DNA from 2 places in the Robertmurraya sp. FSL W8-0741 genome. Region 2 is predicted to be linked to the other one. Evidence: predicted binding sites of a transcription regulator. Region 2 holds the regulator's gene; the other holds the start of a gene.
The links. The regulator LexA, encoded in region 2, represses DNA repair genes until DNA is damaged. The targets are predictions, from matches to a motif close to CGAACATATGTTCG.
Positions count from the first base shown of each region.

Region 1: the regulator LexA is predicted to act here: its motif matches at 2,600-2,613, upstream of NST02_RS17740 (YolD-like family protein).

Region 1 covers NZ_JBBOQG010000001.1:3,669,437-3,673,540, forward strand. Annotated here, with positions in the region: gene NST02_RS17710 (S9 family peptidase) at 1-541, opposite strand, end outside; gene NST02_RS17715 (hypothetical protein) at 844-1,206, shown strand; gene NST02_RS17720 (competence protein ComK) at 1,213-1,635, opposite strand; gene NST02_RS17725 (hypothetical protein) at 1,617-1,745, opposite strand; gene NST02_RS17730 (helix-turn-helix transcriptional regulator) at 1,897-2,109, shown strand; gene NST02_RS17735 (SHOCT domain-containing protein) at 2,106-2,543, shown strand; gene NST02_RS17740 (YolD-like family protein) at 2,646-2,984, shown strand; gene NST02_RS17745 (hypothetical protein) at 3,314-3,493, shown strand; gene NST02_RS17750 (SDH family Clp fold serine proteinase) at 3,495-4,104, shown strand, end outside.
Region 2 covers NZ_JBBOQG010000001.1:2,975,282-2,979,385, reverse strand. Annotated here, with positions in the region: gene NST02_RS14465 (DUF4183 domain-containing protein) at 23-403, opposite strand; gene NST02_RS14460 (DUF4183 domain-containing protein) at 561-908, shown strand; gene lexA (transcriptional repressor LexA) at 1,321-1,944, opposite strand; gene yneA (cell division suppressor protein YneA) at 2,099-2,413, shown strand; gene NST02_RS14445 (YneB family resolvase-like protein) at 2,424-3,080, shown strand; gene NST02_RS14440 (DUF896 domain-containing protein) at 3,204-3,437, shown strand; gene tkt (transketolase) at 3,679-4,104, shown strand, end outside.

The sequences.
Region 1 (4,104 bases), 690 kb from region 2:
TTCCTGTTTCCAACTCCACAATTGCAATTTGTGAATATTTCCCATCCCAGAAACCGGAGGAATCCGACTTATATTTCATTTTGTCTACTTCAAGCGGGACTATTTTTTTCTCTTCTTTCTTATCCGTATCCTCTAATTTCTCATCCTCGCGTAATGATACGTTGAAAGCTATTTTCTTCCCATCTGGCGACCAAATCGGATTGGAGGCACCATAAATCGAAGTGGTAACTTGTCGTGCCTCTCCACCGTTTGCATGTATTACATAAATTTGATTCTTTCCACTGCGATTTGAAACAAAGGCAAGCTTATCCTCAGTTGGCGACCAGCGCGGCGAATGATTGCGATCATTTCCGTAAGTCCATTGCACCGGAGCATTCTTTTCTTCAACATTTATGTAAAAAAGGTTTGATACATACTCATCTTTCTCCTCAGAAATGCTTGTTTCCACGTATACAAGATCTTTTCCATTTGTACTCAAGCGTGGATCTGCCACTGACTTCAATGCATATAAATCTTCAGCTTTTAAATACCTTTTCGACATTTTCATCCCTCCATATTTCAATCTTCTTTTTATTTCGATAATTGAAATATATTATCCTTCTTTTTTGCGCATTTTTTTGTAAATAATGAAAATAACTCTATTTTGCCTTCGAAATACAAATTCCCCTTCCCTGTCCAATAGGTTGAATGGGCAAGAGCAACTAAGGAAAAATCCACAGCCTTATATAGCATCGCGAAAAAATTAAATTCGTGCATCAACTCTTGTCAAATGGAAATACTTTATATAAAATAAATACACGAACATATGTTTTGTTTTTTAATGAAATGTTGAGGTGAACGATTATGACTAGAATCCCTGAGGAAGAGCGGGACATCATTGAAAAGGCGATCTATTTGCCCATGGTCCTCACCATTTTAAATCGAGATTTAGAATTGATTAATCAAGGTTCATTTAAGCTGAAACAACCTTATATAAATCTCATTGAAAAATCGATGAAGACCATTCAATTAGAATTAGCGCAAATAAAAAAGTATATGAAACAAAATAATCTTAAAGTATTTGAATTAAAAAGAGATGAAGCGTTTACTATGTATACGTTTCTCTACAGGGGCTACGAAGAGCAGCATAATTATTTCAACCCAAGAATTCGCAACAAAGTACAAGAACTGCTTGAGTTCTATTTAACACATCTCAGTATTCAATAGCCATGCTCATTCCCAATCGTAAAGTTCGGAGTTTTCAGCAGCGGCTTTTTGTTTTCGAAATTTTTTCGCGTAAAACGCTCTTGTAATAGATTGTTCAGCGCCTTTTGAAAGAGTGGACTTTAACATCAGGGTACGGAGCAATTGATTTTCAAAAGAGCGAGTTGAAATAGGCAGGGGGATGTAACGATTGCTTTGAATTTTAATTATCGTTGTACTATTATCTTTTCCTTTTCTATAATCAAGAATATGTTCATGAGCTACCCAAGCACAATGAGGATTTTCAGGTGATGCTGTTGGGAAAAGGTAGATAAGCGGGGAAATCGCAATGGGGACTTTATGGGATGCCCCGATGAGTCTCTTGGTGGCAGCTTTTCTTCCTTCATATGATATGGTAGGACAAACTTCTATTTTTATCTTATTTCTTGAAATGTCACGACTTCATGATTGATTGAAATCCCCGACTGCTCTAAAGCATGAATCAATATAAACATTCCACTAGAAGCACCGACAAAGGCTATACCGAATGTAAAAGGATCCACTTTTAACCACCTCGCTTTGTCACTGTCTAGTACAGTGTATGGGCGACTATATCTATCAATGCCTGTCTATCACGATTATTTCTGTATCTTTCAAGAAAATTTTTGTAAAGGAATCATTTATTATTTGTGGAATATATTTATAGGTGATGTTATGAAACAATTAAAAAGTAATATCGGTTGGTTGATTGATCGTTCTAAATATGATAGAGATTTTATTAGGAAAAGATATGATAAATCAGCAAATACAATTAGTACTTGGTGCACAGGAAAGAATTATCCAAGTGCTCCAATATTGTGGGATTTAGCTGAATTATTAGGGGTTAAAGTAGATGAATTGTATTCATATGAGGAGGAAAAGGAATGAGCTACACCTTTAAAAAACCTAACACTATTGTAGAGTTGACAGATGATGGTGTAATTTTTAAAAGAGGAAAGAATGACTTAATGATCCATAAATCATTACGTGGAGAAACAAAAGTACTGTACAGTCAGATTCAAGAAATTAAATTCAAAGAAGCTTCTTTGACTTCATCTGGGTATCTGCAATTATCCACCCCTAGAAGTTCTATGGTAGGAATATTAAGAACTGTGGATCAACCACAAAATGCTGTTAAGTTTAAAAGAGATCAGAACGAGGAAGCTTTAAAATTAAAGGCTGAAATAGAAAAGAAAATGAACTATCAAAGTTCTTCTGGTTCCGACCTCAACTCTCTTAAAGAACTTAAATCATTATTAGATGATGGAATCATTACTGAGGAAGAATTTCAAGCGAAGAAAAAACAGATACTTGATATTTAATCATCGAGAAACATATCCGTCTCTTAATGAGGCGGTATTTTTTTATACTTGAAATACGAACAGATGTTTGTATAATAATATCAAAGGAGATGTGATTGAATTATGAACAAACTGACAGAGGGAAGTAATTTACGGTGGGAATCAAGTCGTATGATGTTGCCGGAGCATAAAGAAGAACTTATCAAAATGGGGAAAGAGAAAGAAAAAGTACCTAAGCCAATTTTAGACGAACAAGAACTTGAGCAAATAAACATTGATATTTATAACTCACTTAATTACACCATGCCTATGCGACTTACACTATGGGATGATGGATATTTTAAAGACATTGAGGGCGTAATCGACAAAATTGATTACGTCACTAAGACCTTATTAATCGACACAGACAAGGAGATATTAAGGTTATCGATTAATGACATTAGCAAAACGGAGATGATTTAGTTGGCAATTATCCCAGAGGATGACCGTAAAATCATTGAGCAATCCATTTTATTGCCGATGCTTTTAACAATCCTAGATAGAGACAGGCGAATTTTTGAGTAGCTATCTGTTAAGTTTAAGCCGTCCTATTTTGCTCTCATTGAAAGTATCATTTTTCACAAAAAACATAATAATAATAATAAATGAGTTATGCATAATATTGTAATTTCTTTTGCGACTGAAATTTTTTTATTAATTTCTACAAATTTCTGCACAAGTGATTTTTCAAAAGGTATATTATTTTTATAATTGATGTTAATATATTATAAGAAATAAAGGGAGGTATTAATTTGAAGAACGATGAAATCCGACCAGAAATAACCGACATTTTTAGGAAGTTAAATATTAATAGCAAAGAAAATAGAAAAAAGTATACTTTTGGTTCAACACTGTTAGATGATGAAACAAATAGTAAATTTGTCACCAAACATATTGTTGTAACTCCAACCGAAAGGGGGGAACAAAGATAAAATGCCTAATTGGAGTGAAATTTTAAATGAAATCAATATTTTTAACAATCCTTTTGATTCAATTAGAAGAAAATATCTAAGGGCCTTACATGAAATTACTGAGAGAAATGTAATAGTTTATTATTCAGGATGGCTTCAAAAACAAGAATTAGTTGCTGAACGTTATAATGGTTTTTCTGTTGACGATAGTGACAAAAACGGTTTCATGACAGTTATGAATGGATTAGACAAGACAAAAGGACTAGATTTATTCTTACATACCCCCGGTGGTAGTATAGCAGCTACCGAATCCTTAGTTGAGTATCTAAAATCTATTTTTGGAACTGATATTAGAGTAATTGTACCACAGATTGCAATGTCAGCAGGTACAATGATTGCATGTGCTTCTAAAGAAATAATTATGGGCAAACATTCTAACCTTGGACCTATAGATCCACAATACCGGGGCTACCCAACACATGGAATTATTGAAGAGTTTAATAGGGCAGTAAAAGAAATTACTGAGGATCCAAAGAAAATTCCAATTTGGCAACCTATCATAGCTAAATATAGTCCTACTTTAATAGGAGAATGTGAAAAGGCAATTGACTGGTCAAACCAAATGGTAAAAG
Region 2 (4,104 bases):
CATTTTCAGAGGTGAGATTTACTTAGGTGATAATCGTTGTATCGCTTGTTGGCGCAAAGTTTGTGACAACTAGGACGACTGGAGATGCTGCTTCAATTGTTGAACCAGTAGGAACAGTTATCACTAATTGTCCTACACCAGTAGCACCTGGCGTGTAGGCAATTAAGTCATCCATTTGCAGCACACCATTTATATAAACATTAATGTAGCTATTGTCAGCCGTTAATTCTGGAAGTGTGTCTGCTGCTGCTCCAGTGTCAGTCCAGAAATCCTCAACCGCAATCGTTAAAGTACCATCGCCAGTAACTTGTTCTGCCGCTTCAGTGAAGAATCTTTCAACAGTTGGAAATGTGCTAATCGTCGAAGTTGCACTAATTGCTAGTTTCATAATCTGCAGGGGCAAGGTAACTCCTCCTTTCCAAGTTTTTACTATATTATGCCTGTTGTCATTTATTGACTAAACTTACGTATAGATAATGTAAGACCAAGCACATAATCTCGACCTATTTATATAATGTTGAAAAAGGCATGTATCGTGAGCATAAAGGAGGAAAGAAAAGGTGGCATCTAAAAATAGGGATCGCAATCATTTTATCAAACCCTTTTTGACCATTCCGTTAATTCCTCCTGTCATCTCCCGCCATCATCTTCCTAAAAAAGTGGAAGTATACGAATACTACACCGTTTCAGATGGAGAATCAAAATCATACAAAGAAGTAGATGGAATTCCTGAATTAGGGAAGCAGGTAATTCTTGCCCCCTCGCAAGTATCATATATGAATCTTTTTATTAACGGAGTGTTGCAGCCGAAGGACTGCTACGCAGTGCAAAAAGGAGAAATTACATTAAAAACAGAAGACGTGCCCCCGAAAGGTGCTCCGGTGATTTTGCAAATGTTAAAATTTTAATGATTGAGGGATAAGAAAAAGTAATCGTTGCCCTTTAGTAGTCTTTAGTTCTTCACGTCTTCGACTTATTTGTTTGCAGTCAGCCTAGAGCGGATAATATTGCTAAACTTTTCCCAGTTATTTTTTAGTTTCTGTCGATTGTTTTATCTCTATTCTCTTAAGCAAATATTCTGTTTGCAAAAAAGCAAAAAAGATAAAAAGGGGAATAAAGAGAAGAATGAGTTTGCGATGCCAATTTAAGTTATACTTCATATCAAGAGAAGAAGAGAGTAAGCTGACTAGAAATTGAGAAATAAGAGTGCTCATATAAAAACCCTTTCAAAATTTTTTCTTTTAATATGTAGTAAACGAAGAAAAATTATTCAAAAGGAACAAAAAAAGCAGGATAACCTGCTTTAAGAGATTGATAAGATTAGTGTATATGACGGTAAACACCGATAACTTTTCCTAAAATGGAGACGTTTCTCAAAATAATCGGTTCCATCGTTGAGTTTTCAGGCTGCAAACGAATATAATCTTTTTCTTTGAAGAAGCGTTTTACCGTTGCTTCATCTTCTTCAGTCATTGCTACCACAATGTCTCCATTACTGGCAGATTGCTGTTGCCTAACAATGACATAGTCACCGTCCAAAATCCCGGCTTCGATCATACTTTCTCCCATAATCTCAAGCATAAATACATGTTCGTCGTCTGCTGCAAAGCGCTCAGGCAATGGAAAATACTCCTCCACATTTTCGATTGCCGTAATCGGCAGTCCGGCAGTAACTTTTCCGACAATGGGTACATTTACTACTCTACTTTTCGGAATATTTGCTTCTTCATCAGCTTCTAAAATTTCAATCGCACGTGGTTTCGTTGGGTCCCGGCGGATGAGCCCCTTGCTCTCGAGTCTAGCTAAATGCCCGTGAACGGTTGAGCTAGATGCGAGGCCAACAGCTTCACCGATTTCTCTTACGGATGGCGGATATCCCTTTAGCTTGACCTCGTCTTTTATAAATTCAAGAATATCTTGCTGTCTTTTTGATAGCTTTACCATATTACACACCTCGAATTCTATTTCTTGCTTTGATTATAGCATGTATTTCCAACTGATACAAACATAAGTTCGAACTTTTTATTGACTAGAAACAAACGTTCGTATTATAATGAAATTAATAACGAACATATATTCTTAGTTTGAGGTGTGAAAGATGAAGAAACTATGGAATCAATATTGTTACGCAATTCTATTAATTGGTTTGAGCTTTGTACTCGCATTTGTGTTGGCAGAAAAAACGCCTACTTCTATAGAGGAAGATTATTTAACAATTAAAGTTGAGGAAGGGGATTCCTTATGGAAGTTTGCGGAAACGTACGCTGACGAACATCAGCTTTCTCCTGCTGAATTTATCAAGTGGGTAAAAAACGCGAATGAAATTGATGAGACAATCTATGTAGGAGACTCTATCGTCATTCCGGTTAAGAAAGATGGATTATATATTGCCAGCAGCCGAGAAGATGAATAGAAATAATTCAATGAAAGCAATTATTTACTGCCGTGTTAGTACAAATAAGGATACCCAAGAAACATCATTGGCAAGACAGGAAGAAGAATTATTGACCTTAGCTCAACAATATCATCTTGACGTTATTAAAGTGATAAAAGAAAAAGCGAGCGGCTATGATTATGAGCGTGAAGGCATCTTGGAGATGCTTTCTATCATTAAAGATCAAGATGTAAAAATTGTTCTTATTCAAGATGAAACAAGACTGGGAAGAGGCAATGCGAAAATTGCCTTGCTTCATTGTATTATGAAAGAGGGCGTTTCTCTTTTTTCAATTGCTCACAACGGAGAGCTGCAAATCTCCGAATCGGATTCAATGGTTTTACAAATTGTTGCAATGGTGGAAGAATACCAAAGGAAATTACATAATAGTAAAATTAAAAGAGGCATGAAGCGGGCTGTTAAAGATGGTTACGAACCTCAAAGAAACCTTAAAAATCTTGGTTTCAACAGTGGTAGAGAAAAGTTGGAGGTACCTTTAGAAGAAATCATTCGCTTGCGCAGAAATGAGTTGACTTTTGCTGAGATTGCTGCGACATTAAGAGGTTTTGGATATTCAGTCTCAAAAGCGACCGTTCATCGTAGATATAAGGAATATATGGATGATGTCAACAAACATGAAAACTAGGCTCTTTGCTTGTAATCACTTATAGATTCTAGTAATATGAAATTTACTAGTTTGGGCATAGAATGAAGACACGAATATTATGAAGAATCTATAGATGTAACAAACATAAAAAGGAGCTTAATTATGCTGTCAAAAGAAAAGTTGGCCAGAATTAATGAATTAGCTAAAAAGGCGAAGCAAGGGAGTTTAACTGAGGAAGAAGCGAAGGAGCAATCTGCACTTAGAAAAGAGTATTTGGAAACTTTTCGTTCGTCAATGTTAAATACGCTAAAGGGCGTTACAATTATTGATCCAAAAGGGAATGATGTTACTCCAAAAAAACTTAAGGAATATCAAAAAAGAAACAAACTTCACTAATTTTTTGAGGAATGCAGTGTACTGTATTCCTTTTTGTTATGGACACTTAGAATTGTATTCAAAAGTGGAAAAATAGGAACAAATTGCACTTTTTTGTTGAGAAAACAAATCGTCCGCTATATATTTAATAAGTAGAGTGGATTTCCTTTTGTTTAGAAATGATAGACATACGAGGTAATAAAACAGTTGCTTATGATCGAAAATTCACTTAGGTTTGGAATAATTAGGAGGGATAGAACAAATGTTTGGACAAGTAGATGCATTATCGGTTAACGCAATAAGAACATTATCCATTGATGCGATTGAAAAGGCGAATTCAGGGCATCCTGGTATGCCGATGGGAGCTGCCCCAATGGCATATACACTTTGGACGAGATATATGAACCATAATCCGAAAAATCCACATTGGTTTAACCGGGATCGGTTTGTATTATCTGCTGGACATGGTTCCATGCTTTTATATAGCCTTTTACATTTGTCAGGTTATAATCTTACTATCGAAGATTTAAAACAATTCCGTCAGTGGGGAAGCAAAACTCCTGGACACCCTGAATATGGTCACACTCCAGGAGTTGATGCAACGACAGGCCCGCTTGGTCAAGGAATTTCTATGGCCGTTGGAATGGCAATGGCAGAAAGGCATTTGGCAGCTGTCTATAATAAAGAT